DNA from 2 places in the Methylotenera sp. E1MeOHC1 genome. Region 1 is predicted to be linked to the other one. Evidence: riboswitches for the same ligand, from Rfam matches in the RefSeq annotation. Region 1 holds a riboswitch; the other holds the start of a gene.

Region 1 (8,131 bases):
CCAAACCAAGTACTGCGCTGGCAATCGCGCTATCGTCATTATTATGTGGCAGATTAAGTACAAACGACTGACATATTTTAAGTGTATCTACAGGAAAGTCTTTCAGGTATGCCAGTGATGATGCGCCACTGCCAAAGTCATCAATCGCAAGTGATACGCCTAAAGCTTTAAGCTGCGTTAGTTTATTAACATCGCCCGCCGCGCTGTCCATAAACATGCTTTCAGTCAACTCCAACTCTAGCAGCTCTGGCGGCAAACCGCTTTCTGCCAGAATCTCTGCAACATCTGCCACCAGGCCTGGATGCTTGAATTGACGCACAGAAAGATTAACCGCTACACGTACTGGCGTGCCGGCGTCATACCAAATGCGCCCCTGCTGGCATGAAGTTTTTAATACCCACTTACCTACAGGAACGATTAAACCGCTTTCTTCAAGCAGTGATATAAACTCGCCCGGTGCCACCAAACCTCGCTCAGGATGTTGCCAGCGCAACAGGGTTTCTACCGCAGTAACACGGCCACCTTCTACCGCGATTTGTGGCTGGTAATACAAAATGAACTCATTGCGATCCAGTGCGTGGCGTAAATGATTTTCCATCACCAAGCGCTCGTAAGCCACCTCATCCATCTCTGAAGAGTAGAACTGATAGTTATTACGCCCACGCTCTTTGGCGTGATACATCGCCACATCTGCTTTTTCTAATAGCACGTCGCGATTATCATGTCCGGGGCGGTAAAGCGTAATACCTATACTTGCCCCAACAAACACCTCATGCTCACCTACCATAAACGGTAAACGTAACGAATCTATGATTTTTTCTGCTACGACCGCTGCATCACGCTCTTCTCGCACATTCACCAAAACGACAGCAAACTCGTCACCGCCCATTCTAGCCACAGTGTCAGACTCGCGGATACAAAGGCTAATGCGATTACCCACTTGCTGCAACAGCTTATCGCCTATACCGTGCCCTAAGGTGTCATTAATATTTTTAAAACGATCCAAGTCGATAAACATCACAGCGATGGTGTCGCTAGTACGATTAGCGTGTGTTTGTGCGTGCTGCAGGCTTTCGTTAAACAGCAGACGATTAGGCAAGCCGGTTAACGTGTCATAGTGTGCAAGGAAATGTAACTGTTGCTGTGTGCGTTTACTCTCGCTGATGTCACGCACGATGCACAGCACCTGCTCTTCACTGGCACGAATAAAACGGGATTCGTAATTGGAGACGCCTTGTGGCAGCGTCATTTGATATTCAAAAGAAGCAATGCCTCTGCCAACCACGGCTTTTTCCAAGCAAACCATGGCCTGATCGGCAATAGTCTCGGGCAAGGCTTCGTGTATGGTTTTGCCCAGAAAATGCTCAGGCTCAATATGCGTTTTAAAATCTTTAGCCGGTTTGCACTCTAAAAAGCGGCCCTCTAAATCCAAAAACAGTAGCAGATCTGGCACGGCTTCGTATAAAGCGCGGACTTTGGCCTCGCTTTGGCGGAGTTCCAGCTCGGCGCGCTTGCGCTCGATGGCATAACGCATCACGCGCAATAACCAGCGCCCATCTACGCTACCTTTCACCAAGTAATCTTGTGCGCCAGCCTGTGCCAACTCTGTTGCTAACACTTCATCGTCGTGCCCAGTCATGACCACAATCGGCACATCGGATACCGCGTCATGCATACTCCAGAAAGTACTGCTACCTTGCGAGTCCGGTAGTGACAAATCGAGCAGAATGATATCAAACTGCATTAAGCATGCATGCGATATCGCTTTGCCTAAAGTATCGGCATGCGTGAGTGTGCATGCCGTGAGCACTTCGCGCAGCATAATATCCAATAGCCGCGCATCTCCTTGATTATCTTCTACCAGCAGTATTTTCATACTATGCCGCCGCCACTGGGCCAAGGTGCTGCCCGCGCTCTAACAACGCGGTTGCCGCATCAGAAGGCAAAGGATGGCAATATAAGTAACCCTGTGCATCATCGTAAGCAAGATTGCGCAAGGTATCGAGCTGCGCGGTTGTTTCTACACCACCAGCCAAACCTTTCATGCGGAACACATGAGCGACTTGTATCACGGCACGTGCCATATCGGCGCCATCTGTGCTGGCAGATGCAGCTTGGGTAAGCCGACGATCCAGCTTAATTGCGTGGAAAGGAAACTTGCGCAGGTAATAAAACGAAGCGCGGCCATTACCAAAATTATCCAGCGCCAATCGCACACCCAGCTGGTTAAGTTTAGTGACTTGTTTGAGCGCGCACTCTTCGTCTTCCCATAGTGCATGCTCAGAAATATCAAGCTCCAAGCAATGTGGCGGTAAGCCCGTCTCAGCCAGCACCGCAGAAACCTGCTCGGCAAAATCATCTTGCAGCAACTGACGTGAGGATAAATTAACGGATAACACCAAAGGAGCATCAGAAGTCTCACGCCACGCTTTGCCCTGTGTGCATACGCTACGCAATACCCACAAACCAACGTCCAGAACTAGAGGCGAACTCTCCAGCACATTCATGAACGCTGCCGGCAACAGCAGGCCACGTGTCGGATGCTGCCAACGCAGCAATGACTCCATGCCATTGATGTGACCAGTTTTCACATCTACCTGCGGCTGATAGTTAATCACAAACTCGCCCTGCGTGACCGCAGTTGCTAACTCACTGAGCAACACGCGGTCTTCAGTGGCTCTATCATTCATATTCGCTGAAAAGAAACGGTAGGTATTCTGCATACCAATCTCAGCTTTGGCCTGATACATGGCAACATCAGCATTGCGTACCAATGACTCAAGATTATCGGCATCTGTAGGGTAGATACCAATACCGATACTAACGCCCACATCCAATGCGCGGCCATCCACCACGAAAGGACGCCCGATAGATTCAATAATCTTGCTAGTAGCGGCAACGACATCTTCTTCGTCATAAATGTCGCTCAAAATCATGGTAAATTCATCACCACCGATTCTGGCAACACAATCCGTTTCGCGCATGCATTCACGCAAACGCTGGGCGACACCCTGCAATAACAGATCACCCACATAGTGACCTAAAGTATCATTAATCGCCTTAAATCCATTCAAGTCCAGTAGCAGCAGAGCCAGCTTGGTTTCATGCCTGCGAGCCAGAGCGATGGAGTTTTTAAGCGTATCGTAAAAATGTTTGCGGTTTGATAAGCCCGTTAAACTATCATGATGGGCCAAATGGTGTAAGCGCTCTTCCGTACGCTTGCGCTCGATTGCATAGCGTAAAGAACGTGTCAGCTGGTGTGCATCTACATAGCCTTTAACCAGAAAATCCTGCGCACCCTGCTGCACAGACCTGACGGCCAAGCCTTCATCGGCAATACTGCTGAGTACAACAATTGGTATACCTGGCGCGTTTGCATGTATTTTCAGTAGCGTATCAAGCCCACTGCTATCCGGCAGCTCTATATCCAGCAAAATGGCGGTAACATCCTGGCTATCCAATATGGCTAGCGCAGCCTCTTGGCGATCAGCCGTGACTAAAGTGAAACTCTCACTCTGGTCTGCCGCCAATAGCTCCTGCACCAAGCGAATATCACCTGGATTATCTTCAACCAATAAAATGGTCAGTGCCGTGCTACTCATAGAGCCCCCATAACGCAGTTAATCTTTAACGTCCGATGGTAATTTAACGATCGTGAGCCAGAAGCTTTCTATGGCCTGAATCACCTTGATAAACTGGTCTAAATCCACAGGTTTGCTCACGTAGCAATTTGCATGTAAATCGTAAGTACGCAGGATGTCTTTTTCAGCTTCAGAAGAAGTCACAATCACCACAGGAATACGCTTAAGCAGCGGGTCTGATTTAATCTCAGCCAACACCTCACGCCCATCTTTTTTAGGTAAATTAAGGTCTAGCAGCACCACATCAGGGGTTGGTGCATTTGCGTATTGGCCCTCTCTACGTAAAAAGGCTAGCGCCTCTACACCATCTTTAACCACATTTAGGTTGTTACTTATCTTACTTTCACGCAATGCTTCCTGCGTTAATCTAACGTCGCCGGGGTTGTCCTCAGCTAATAAAAACTCAACCTGCCTACTCACTTCACTCTCCATGATGTTTCCTTTCCCCATGATGTATAGGCAAAGTAAAATAAAAAACTGCACCCTTACCGACTTCGGATTCTATCCAAATCTTTCCGCCGTGTCTTTCAACGATTTTCTTGCACACAGAGAGGCCAATGCCAGTGCCAGGATACTCATGCTTACCATGCAAGCGCTGAAAGATAATAAAAATACGCTCAAAGAAATCTGGAGCGATACCGATGCCGTTATCGCGTACGGAGAATAACCACTCTCCCTCTTTTTTCTCTGCGCCTATATGAATAATCGGAGAGGTGTCTCCACGAAACTTGATACCGTTGCCAATCAGGTTCTGGAACAACTGTGTAAGCTGGGAAACATCCGCATCCAGTCTAGGCATGGGGTCACGATTCACTACCGCGCCGGATTCCTCAATCGCCAAGCGTAAGTTTGATACCGCGCGCTCTAATGCCACTGAGGTTTCGCATGTCTCCATTTGCTTACCATGGGTGCCAATACGCGACATAGTCAGTAAGTCAATAATCAGTGCTTGCATGCGCGTAGCACCATCTACCGCGTAGCCGATAAACTCATTTGCATCCTGATCCAGCTTGTCTTTATAGCGTCGTGCCAATAGCTGCGTATAGCTAGCCACCATGCGCAAAGGTTCTTGCAAATCGTGTGAGGCCACATAGGCAAACTGCTCAAGCTCACGATTAGAGTTAGCAAGTTCTTCTGTACGTTCGGCCAAGGCTTCCTGTGTCTGTTTGAAGGCAGTGATATCTGAGAACTCCGCAATCACTTGCGTCACTTTCCCTGCCGCATCTTTAACGGCGTTCATATTCATCCACGCCAGATAATCATCACCCTGCTGATTTCTGAGCCAGATTTCCCCTTGCCACTGGCCGCCAGCAATCACCGTCGTCCAAACATCCTGATATAGGGTGGGCTCCAGCTCTGCCAACAGGTTTTGTAAGGGCTTGCCGATGAGCGCGTCGGAAGCGTATCCCGTAATCTTAGCCACTGATTTATTAACATGAAGCATATGCCCCTTCACGTCTGTAATAATCACGGCCTCTAGATTACTTTCAAACACTTGTGCGAGTAAGCGCAACATTTCATGGTCGGCATGGAAATATGCAGAGAGAGAAAGCTCAGAGTCGAACATCGCGATTTTATTAATCGCACTGGAATAGGCGAGAAAGCGTTCAGCATCGTTACCCACCAAACGCATCACTTCTGGGAGTACCCAAGATAAATACTTACGGTATGCGCCTAGATACCAGCGCGGCTCCAAGCCTATTTGCTGATAAGTAATACCTACACGCAAACGGCTTTTGATATAGTCAGCGCCGTAATCACCCGCAAAGACTTGCTTAAAATATTCTTGTTGTATTTGTTTAAGCTTTGACAGCTGCTCAGGATTACTCAGGCTAGCACCCATCTCCGGGTGGGCATCCAGATACCGGGAGAACAAATCGGCAAAGGTGTTTTCAAGTGGCGCAAGTAAAGGCCCCAGCTCCTTGAGCAACTGAGAATCTCGCTCGCTGAACTCAAGCACATCCTTACGCGACTGAACCTCATCGGCGCTTGGGGTCATGCTGTCGATCAAAGCATCAACAGTAGGCTGGTGCAATAACATGTTGTCTCCCACAAAAGTACTAACCTCGTTCCTAATAACCAAGGAGAACTGTAGATAATATGGGAGTTATGCATAGAGATACGGGGAACCCCGCACATCTGGTACTCCCGCTATCTTAGAACTGACGCCCCTTAGACCGGTGATTTTGCGCCCTCGCTTTTCAGCAGAGTTTGCCTTTTTCAAATGTAGTGCTGCGTGAGTATCAGTAGATTTTAAAAATCCGTCAACCACCCATTCTAGTGAATAGCCTCTATGCTAAGTTTAGCCATGCATCACAACCATCGACTACAACCCCACCGTATTTGATGCTAGCCACCAAGCCTAGTGATATGATGTAACCGTATAAACACTTTAAGATGACATAACAAGATTAGGTGTGAATTTTGCAAAAGAACGGGCACAGAATGATGTGGCACTCACATCAGCAGACCCAGTGTTAATCACCAGCAAAATCACACCCCGTCAGGAAAACCCCATGCTCAGCAAAATAGGCCGCTTTGAATTGCTACGTAAGCTTGATGAAAGCAAGCAAAATACCGTCTATTTAGCCCGTGACCCCCACATGGAACGCGAGGTGCTGATTAAACTGCTGCCCAACGGTGATTTACCGCTAGATGCTTTATTACCGCAGGTACGCATTGTCAGCAAATTACAGCACAAGAGCATAGTCACCTTACTAGATGCCGGTGAATATAATGGCGCGCCTTATTTGGTCTATGCATTGGTTAATGGCAGCACGCTATCGCAGCAATTAAAATCATCTCAATCATGGACGGCCACGCAAGCCGTGCAAATGATTGCAGACCTGCTTGAAGCAGTGAGCTACGCGCACGCGCAAGGCCTACTGCCTTTAGCGCTACAAGCAGAACACATCATGATTGCCGACGATCAGACCCCTAGGCTAATAGGCATCGGCATGGCTAACCTTGCCACAAACAGCCAACAGGCGCAGCCGGTCACACCCTATACTGCACCCGAGCTCATCTCTGGCGACAAGGCTACAGTTGCCACAGATATCTTTGCATTGGGAGTATTGTTACATGAGCTGGTAACAGGGCTGCCATTTATCGAAAAAGCAAAAAAGCCTACGGCTCTAGCCAAGGCTGGCATCACACCCCAGCAAGCCATGCAGATCCATCTTGATGAAGCGCTAGAAAGCATTATCCTTAAGGCTACGAGCAAAGCGCCAGAAGACAGGTACGCGGGTGCCGATAGCATGCGGCAAGCCTTGCAGGACTACCTAAAGCCAGTACAAGGCGAGCATAAGCCTGTAGATGCACATAGTACGATGGATTTCTTACTGCGACGCATGCGCAGCAAAAGTGATTTTCCGGCACTGTCACACACCATTAGCGAAATCAATCGGCTGGCTGATGACGACTCCGCCAGCAACAACGCGCTAGCGCAGAGTATCTTAAATGATTTTGCGCTCACCAATAAATTATTAAAACTGGTCAACACCGTCACTTATGGACAATTTGGCGGCCATATCAACACCATTTCCAAGGCCGTGGTCATTTTAGGCTTTGAAACCATCCGCAATGTGGCAATGTCATTGATATTGCTTGATTTTCTGCAAAACAAGGCACAGGCATCCCAGCTCAAAGACGACGTATTGTCATCCTTCTTTGCGGGTATCGTCGCAGCACAACTAGCCCCGACTAGCCATGTCAGGAATACAGAAGAAGCGATTATTTGTTCTATGTTTCGCAACTTAGGCAAACTACTCGCCAGCTTTTACTTTTTTGAAGAAAGCCAACAAGTTGCACGCCTGATGGAGCAAGGCGATAGCGAAGACAAAGCCTCAGTGAAAGTACTGGGCATGACCTACAACGAGCTAGGCATAGGCGTTGCCAAGAGCTGGAACTTCCCACCTAGACTAATTGCCGGCATGCGTAAAATAACCGGTGATAAGGCCATCAAACCGAGTGGTGAGCTGGAAAACTTGTCGCTGACGGTTAACCTTGCCAATGAATTATGCATGGTTGCCAGCAATGGCAATGTCACCGACAAAGCCAAGGCGCTCAAACAGCTCACAGCACGCTACGAAGGTGCACTTAGCGTTTCAGAACAGCAATTACGTAAATCCATGGAAAGCGCTTTAGATGAGCTAGCGGCGCGCGCTCGGATCGTCGGCATCAATGTGACGCAAAGCCAGCTAATGACGCGGGTTAACACCTGGGTTGGCGCTAGGGCTGAGGCGATCCAGCACAGCGAGCCTGAAGACGCGGAACTCGCATCGCTAGGCATTACCCCAGAGGCACCGGATGGAAAAAATAGCGAAGCCGCAAAACCGGATGCAGAGTCTATACTCACCGAAGGCATCCAAGAAGTTACCAACACCCTGATTGAAGAGCACCAGCTCAATGACATTATGCAGATGGTGCTGGAAACCATGCACCGTGGCATGGGCTTTAACCGCACCCTCCTGTTTATTCGAGATGTCAAA
Region 2 (8,131 bases), 1.1 Mb from region 1:
CGCACTTGCATTCATGTTGAATGCAAGTGCGATAGTGATTGCGCATATACTTAATTTAAATTTTTTCACGTTGGTTTCCTGCTGTTAACTTCTTGCTTAATTAATTATTCCCATCTTCAAAACTAGAGCCAGTTATGTGCCCATCAATAGGCACATTTTGTTATGCTCCTTGCTTTACATTGGGCTTATTGAATGAGCTCAAACTCTGATCAGCATTAGTTTTCAGATTAAATCCATCAGGTTTTATAATACGGATGACCTGTGGTTTCAAATCACTTTTATGCATATTGATGTTGTAATCTTTACCTGACTCAGGCTGTTTTTTGGGTTTGCGTTTAAGTTCGCTCCAATTAGCGTCAGTGCGGTTCCAGTTCATGTCAACTCCTTGCCATATATTCCGTTGTTACGGTTAATATCCATTTAGATTAATACGTTTTAATGGATAGCTTTTAAATAGAAACGATGTAACTATTGTTGTGAGTTTTGGCCTTGCATCAACTAATGGCCGTGAGCGCCTTTATCAGAACAACTGGACTCAGTTTGCTTGGACTGCCAATCATCAATTTCTTTTTCAACATCATCTTTCGCCTGGCCGTAAGCTTCTTGTATTTTTCCAGCCAATTGGTCACGCTTGCCTGCAATGACATCCAATTGATCATCGGTTAACTTGCCCCATTGCTGCTTCACGTTACCTTTTAATTGCTTCCAATTACCTTCGATTTGGTCCCAGTTCATTTTGTATCCTTTGTTAAATTAATTTAACGATGTAACTCATTCACTTGTATTTTCATCGTAAATTAAAGACTACATTTATGTTAAATTTGCTTCTGTTTGTTACCCCACATAGATGTAACTTGATTTGGATAAATTTGAATACGCAATAGTCAATCTGGAAACTGATGGGAGTGTCTGATGAGTTGATTAATATCAACAGCTATAAATGTTGGTTTACTACGTGCTAAAAAAATATCAATTAAATATCAATTAGTTAATTGGATTTATTAAAGTATAAAATACCAGCATTTACCTCAATAAAAATTTAGATCGTTAATACCTCATGCCCTCTAAAAGTAATGCCATGTCATCCGCATACACTTCTTCCATTACCAATATTTCTTTAATCATGCTCACTAATGAGTCACCATGTGCTTACTCGGCATGGCTACGGCTGCTTAGTTGGGAAGCTTGACGATCGTTTCACGATGAACGCCATATCCTAGTGGCTGCACCCTCCTCTACGTTTTGGCGCGCACGCACACGCAAGGTTGAAATGTCAGTTAAAACTGATGTATCACCAGCTGTCGTGTGGTTGGTATTCATTTTGTTTTTCGCTAGGTTTTGTTTTTCCCTAAGTCTTGTGTTTATAACTTTTAGCTTTGCCCAGATGAACTTTGTCTTTTTTAATGCTTTTCCTGTCAAATAGCTGGCCTCCAGCGTCATATTCACTTATACCGTGCATTTCTTCTTTCCTGCCTGCTAAGTGGTCACGAGCGTCTGCCAAATAGTCTGCGTGATCATCTGTTTTATTTCGATGGTCTTTAGCATTACCTTTGAAGTGTTTTGAATCACCATCCATCCTGTTCCAGTTCATTTAAGTTCCTTTTACTCAATATTGATGTTGATCAAGCCATTACTAGAATCAAGCTCAATTGATTGACTAGCCTAAATTAACTTATATTGGGAATCAGTGCGATAGGACACATAAAAAGCTTCTAGTAAATGCAACATTTACATATTTTTAAAGCGCTAAAAATAAAAAGTTTCCTTACATTGATTAAGTAACTTATAAATATTTTCATATGAGCGAAACCGTACATACTTAACTTTTATCGCCTGCTATAAATCAAAGCTCGTCAATTTATATTAATTGAGTGTATGGAGAATGGAGAATGATGATGAAAAAATTACTACGCAATCTGCTTGGATCAGTAGCATTAGTGGCCAGTATTTCTGCAAACGCCACTGTAGACACATACGGTGATTTGTTGGCTGGCAGTTATCAACCAAGTGAACCCTTCGCTACTATGACCTATACCAACGTTGGCAACGTTTACAGCTTCACCCTCAGCGCATTTGACCTAAATGCTATTTTTACTAATGGAAGCTTTATAGGTGCAGTTGCTGTAGATGCTGATAACCAACCTATCATTTCAAATGTAGTCGGTGATACTGTTGTTTCTGTTGCCAACGGTGGCGGTCCAACTGGTATATTCGACTTTAGGTTTGACATGACAGGACCACAGCAAAATAGATTAACGGCTAACGAAACGGTGAGCTGGGATGCTACGTTCTCGCAACCCACTTTATTGACTTCGGACTCATTTGCTTTACATGTTCAAGGTTTAACTGAGGAGCAAGGTGGTAGTGCATGGTACACACCCACACCAGTACCTGAGCCAGAAACATATGCCATGATGCTTGTTGGGTTAGGCATGCTAGGGTTTACAGCAAAACGCAAAAGCAAAGGATAACTATTGACTCAATCAAATGAATTCAATCAAAGCCTTAAATTAGGCTTTGATTGAATTGTTTAATGTTGCAACTTTGAGATTGATAATTTTTTGATTGATCATACGGATAAAATTCAGCACAGGCTGATGTGAGATTAGAAGTCAGGCGGTGTCACTACACTGACTAAACATTCTTCACACAGCGCCTGCGCTTTTTCTTGTGTGTCAGCCTCTGTATAACAGCGTAATTCTGGCGCATTACCAGAAGGTCTTAAGTGCACAATCTCACCACTACCAAAGCTAACGCGAAAACCATCCGTGATATCGGTTAACACAATTCTGCCTGCATGTGGCGCCATGATTAGCCTAGCTCGCTCAGCATCATCTTGCAGTAATTTAAGCAACTTCTTGCTTTGCTCTATCGGGAAGTTTTGCAGGCGGTCACTAAAAGTGTATCGGCTAGGCAAGCTTGCTACCAGCGTTGATAATTTGCACCCTTGTTCTCGTGCCATCGCAAGCAAGGCTAATATAGGAAGTACCGCATCACGCGTTGCAAGTGCCTCCAACTTTTTACCACATCGCATGATGTCGCTACCGACTAGGAACCCACCATTCGCCTCAAAACCAACGACCAGGCCAGCAGATTGCTGACTGGCTTGTTTCATCGCTGCGATGACATAAGGAGAACCGATTTTAGTCCGTATCACTCGACTAAACCATGCAGATTTCTCAGTCAGAGAATTACTGCTGACAGGCGTCACCACGACATCCGAAGCAAGATATTTAGCACAGAGAATACCGACTAGATCACCACGCAACCACTGCCCTAGCTCATCACCGATGAGGGGTCGATCAGCATCGCCATCAGTAGAAAATATAGCATCAAAATTGTGCTCCTTTGCCCAAGTGGATGCCTGGATGACATCTTCAGGCCGAACCGCTTCGGTATCGATAGGCACGAACTCATTAGTGCGTCCCAATGCAATCACTTCAACGCCGAGTGCTTCCAAGATTGTACGCAACAAATCTCTAGCGACGCCTGAATGCTCATAGACTGCAACGCGAAGCCCTTTTAAATTAGCCTCGCCAAAAAAGTCGAGATAGCGCTGAATATAATGCGCTTCAACCGCTTTATCAGCTAGCGGTAATGGAGTACGCATCACCGCTTCAGGCAGATTAACCACGGCTTGCTGAATGGCAAGCTCGTCTGCTTTCAAGACTTCACCTTTTAGGCCGTAGAACTTGATGCCATTACGGTCAAATGGAATGTGGCTACCGGTGACAACAATGGCAGCGGCATTTTGGTGTTGGGCATAGCAGGCAAGCGCCGGTGTTGGCAACGCACCGGCATATACGACTTGACCGCCGCAATTTGTAATAGCTGCCGCACAGACGCTTGCAATGTATGGGCTGCTTGGCCGTAAATCGTGACCTAATATTACCTTAGCAGCTTTACCTGCCTTATCAATTAACTCTGTTTTATTAACAGAAATAGACTTAGCAACCACTTCTTGCAAAAAAGCAGCGGTGTATGCATAACAGACGGTATCTGTCATGCTTTCCACTAGGCCACGTACGCCACTGGTGCCAAAGCGCACACCACTACTTGCCATCAGTGTATCTACATCGATCTTTTTAGTGATCATTTTCAACTTTTTGCAGATAAATTAATTAAACTAGCATTTAGCCATTATCTTTAAATCAACTTTATTAAGCATGCGATCATAAGTCTCTTTATCGGTTCTATAGCATGCGCAGGCCTCGTGCTCTAGGCCTTCTACATTGTGAATCACTACGTACCCCCTGCTGTAACCAATCAGATTCTTATGCTGTAGTGCGAGTGCTGCTTTTGTTACGCCTACTCGCCTTACCCCAAGCATATGCGCAAGTAAATCCTGTGTAATATAAAAAGATTCTGACTGTGCACGGTCTCTAATCATGAGTAATAAACGGGCAAGTCGCTCTTCTACAAAGTGAAAGCGATTACAAATAGCAGCCTGTACCAGTTGACTAAATGATACACAAAGATAACGATTTAAATGCTCTTTTAATGTAGGGCTGCGCTCAAGGCTATTTAAAAAAGATGTTGAGTCGATACGGATGGCGGAGCCTGTCTTTTGCACCAATGCAGTAAACGGCGCACGATTAACACCCAGCATGAGCGTAATGCCTAACATGCCTTCGTTCCCAATCATGACCACCTCCATCCCCCTACTTTCCTCGATTGGCGCCACTAAAGAAATGATACTATCAATAGGAAAGTACACGTAATTAATTAGGTCATCACGCTTAGTAAGCACATCAGCATAGACGAGTTGAGTTAACTCACATCTCTTTATTAGGGTTTCAAACTCGTTATCGGGAAGATCAGCTAATAGATGATTTACAAATGAAATAGCTTTAGTAGGCAAAGTATCCTCCCATGGTGTTTGATGAAACTTTGTTAATAGCAAATATTAAAAATGGAATGAAATCACCATTTATAAAAACCGCTAGTCAATAGTGCCTAGTCTGTAAATCAACAAAATAACTGAAAGAATAATGTTTAGTCCGTACGTTAAGCCACTTAGGATTATGAATAGTAATCAATCGTACTAACTTGAGCATATGTAGAACCAATATGCACATCTCTATATTGCACTACACCATTATCTAAAACCTAAGAAACTATTTAACTAGATCATAAAATCACTATTAAATCTGCAACTTTCTATCTTTTAATATTTGAAAAAAATTTCTTTCATTATAAATATCACCTCCTTTATTTTATTGGTCTAACTTGCTCATATGTGCGGTAGGCAACATATAAGCCATTGAATATATTAGTTATTTTAGTAAAAATAATTTGTTGATTTTAAAAAATAGTATATAGTGCAGCTGTTGTTGAAGTTGTTAAAAGCAAACTTATCGAAAGGTAAGCACGCAAAATTACCGGTCTACAGGCTTATGCCATGACAGCGGGATTGCCGGCTTCAGATTGAATTTGTGTACGTCATCAATAAGCTAAAAAAATAGGATGAATATCTAAAGCTAAGCAGGCCAATATCGGCTGTTTAGTGGTCAAAATAATCTGTTCATACTGGTACCATTGTTGGCTAAGCCCTTAACTTAAGGAGCTACGACCTTGTATTGTCTACTCGTTTCAATTTTAAAAAAATTTAAAGTTACTCTATCTATCGTCAAGCCAAAGCCGCCCATATTGCTTGGCTTCCTACTATTTATCTCATGGAGTACCGCTAGCTGGGCTGCAACTTATTATGTAGATACAAAAGGAAGTGATACCAATCTTGGCACAAGTCTAAGCTTTCCCTTTAAAACGATACAAAAGTCGATGAATACAGCGGTTGCTGGCGATACCGTATATGTACGTGGTGGCGTTTATCGCGAACGGGTTGACGTTTTTAAAGGCGGTGGCACTAGTGCAGATAAGATGTTGCATGTATTAGCTTATGAGAATGAAACCCCGATGATTAGAGGTTCTGATCAGGTAACTGGTTGGAGCTTGCATAGTGGCAACATCTGGAAAAAAACCAACTGGGCATACAATAGCCAGCAAGTCTTCGTCGGCGGTGGCGACAGCCCATCACTCCAGCAGATTGGTATGCCAAAGCTTTATACTACCTTTGAGTATCCAAAGCCTGTAGGGAGTGGTGTCAGTTCCATGGTTCCTGGTAGCTTCTATTACGACGCATCAAGTTTAACTTTATATGTCTGGCTAGCCGATGGTGCTGATCCAAACTTTAGAATGGTCGAAGCCAGCACACGCCAACGTCTGTTTTTTATGGGTGTGCCATACATACACCTCAAAGGCTTCGTGTTTCGTCACAGCAACTCATCTGCCTATGCAAAAATGGCACCAGCGGTAGAGTTGAGTTCTAATTCTATTATTGAAATGTCAGACATTCAATACACTGACTTTGCTGGTCTAAGTATGGGTTACTTACAAACTGGCGCACAAGCACTTAACTGCAATGTCAGTAACAATGGTAACTCCGGGATTAATGCTGCAGGCAGCTACAATTTTAGAGTCTTCAACGTCAAAATGAATAATAACAACACACGAAAATTTAATGCGCTTTGGCATGCTGGTGGCTTAAAAGCGACAACTAAAGCCTATGGCACAGTCGAGTATAGTGAAATTGGTTTCAATAACGGCTCTGGCATCTGGTTTGATTATGCCAATAGCGGTAGCGCCATCACCATCCGTAATAACTACATACACGACAATGGGCCGCTAGACGCAGCAATTTTCTTTGAGGTAAGCAAAAACGGACGTATTTACAATAACATTATTGCGAATAACCAACGTCGAGGCATTTATATCTCTGCTTCAGATAATACGCAGGTTTATAACAACACCATTTTTGGCACCGGCGGCTATGCTGGCATTGAGGTTGGTGGCATGCCACGCACTGGCGCCACACTGATAGACAATATAATTCAAAACAACATCATCAGTCACGGCACAAGCAAGTATGATTTATTGATAGCAGTAGCTAATGGAACAACGATTAGCGGTAACTCAAGTGACTACAATAACTACTTCCGCCCTGGTAGTGCTATTCAGTTAAGTTTAGGCATACTTTACTCCAACCTTAGCAGCTTCTCCACAGCGACCAAGATGGATACTCACAGCATGAGTATCGATTCGCGTTTTGCTTCACTAGCACAACCTACGACTGCTAAAAGTTACGCGGTTGATGCCGCTAGCGCAACTATCGATAGCGGCATCGCAAATGCAAGTGTAGGTTTTGACTATTTAAATGTAAAACGCCCAGATGGAAACGCTTTCGACTTAGGGGCTTTTGAAACCATAGGTGGAGCCACGAATACCGATACTAATGACACCATTGCACCAATTATCAGCGTCTATTCCCCAGCACCCAATTCGGTCGTTACCTTAGGGTCTTCGGTTACGATTAAAGCAAAAGCCACCGATAATGTAAGAGTTAAACTAATGAGCATGTATGTAGATGGTGGCTCTAACACTAAATCTAGTAGCGATGAAGTTTCCTATACATGGAGTTCAGCTGGAGCTAGAGTTGGTACACATACCATTTCAATTTCTGCAATTGATGATAAAAACAATATAGGAAAGAAAACCTTAACTTTTGTCGTCAAGTAGATACACTAGCCAATGTTTTATAATATTGGCTAGTATCTTCAAGACAATAGTTTAGTTAGTTTGTGTTGTACTCTCTGGTGGGGCCACAATAACCGTTGTGCTGTCACCAGATTCTCCAGCCTTCCCTTGTGCGCCAGTCTCACCTTGGTCGCCCTCATTACCTTTAACACCAGTATCGCCGGTATCACCCTGATAGCCTTGAGCGCCCCGCTCACCTGTCGCTCCAGCTGGTCCAGGAATAGCTTCTGGTGCTGGCACATTAACTACCGTAGGCTTATCACAAGCCGTCAGACCAAGCACCGTTAACATTAAAGCGATTAATAGATAGTGATTCATATCAGATCCTTTAGCAATTCTAAACAATACAGGTAGCTATATTAAGTAAAGGCAAGATAAAGCACCGTGCGTTAACGTACACAATCCAAAAAGTAAGACTCCGCACTTAAACACTGAGAACATGCGTATCACGTTATTAATCAGACTATTTTTAATCAATAATGGATGTCAATACTAGAAAGCACTCAATCTAACTCATACAAATATCAACGAAGCAATA

Evidence for each region. Region 1 has a riboswitch for cyclic di-GMP ahead of ACSSU7_RS09060 (sensor histidine kinase). Riboswitches for the same ligand answer to the same signal wherever they lie in the genome.
Region 2: another riboswitch for cyclic di-GMP. It lies ahead of ACSSU7_RS03815 (right-handed parallel beta-helix repeat-containing protein); the one in region 1 lies ahead of ACSSU7_RS09060 (sensor histidine kinase).

What each region holds. Positions count from the first base shown of each region.
Region 1 covers NZ_CP196025.1:1,917,766-1,925,896, forward strand. Annotated here, with positions in the region: gene ACSSU7_RS09045 (putative bifunctional diguanylate cyclase/phosphodiesterase) at 1-1,876, opposite strand, end outside; gene ACSSU7_RS09050 (putative bifunctional diguanylate cyclase/phosphodiesterase) at 1,878-3,602, opposite strand; gene ACSSU7_RS09055 (response regulator) at 3,621-4,073, opposite strand; gene ACSSU7_RS09060 (sensor histidine kinase) at 4,063-5,682, opposite strand; cyclic di-GMP riboswitch class I at 5,780-5,867, opposite strand; gene ACSSU7_RS09065 (HDOD domain-containing protein) at 6,059-8,131, shown strand, end outside.
Region 2 covers NZ_CP196025.1:826,809-834,939, forward strand. Annotated here, with positions in the region: gene ACSSU7_RS03775 (hypothetical protein) at 1-69, opposite strand, end outside; gene ACSSU7_RS03780 (hypothetical protein) at 161-376, opposite strand; gene ACSSU7_RS03785 (CsbD family protein) at 499-735, opposite strand; gene ACSSU7_RS03790 (hypothetical protein) at 1,198-1,320, opposite strand; gene ACSSU7_RS03795 (CsbD family protein) at 1,349-1,591, opposite strand; gene ACSSU7_RS03800 (FxDxF family PEP-CTERM protein) at 1,890-2,471, shown strand; gene ACSSU7_RS03805 (phosphomannomutase) at 2,606-4,096, opposite strand; gene ACSSU7_RS03810 (Crp/Fnr family transcriptional regulator) at 4,127-4,645, opposite strand; cyclic di-GMP riboswitch class I at 5,338-5,421, shown strand; gene ACSSU7_RS03815 (right-handed parallel beta-helix repeat-containing protein) at 5,782-7,575, shown strand; gene ACSSU7_RS03820 (collagen-like triple helix repeat-containing protein) at 7,627-7,911, opposite strand.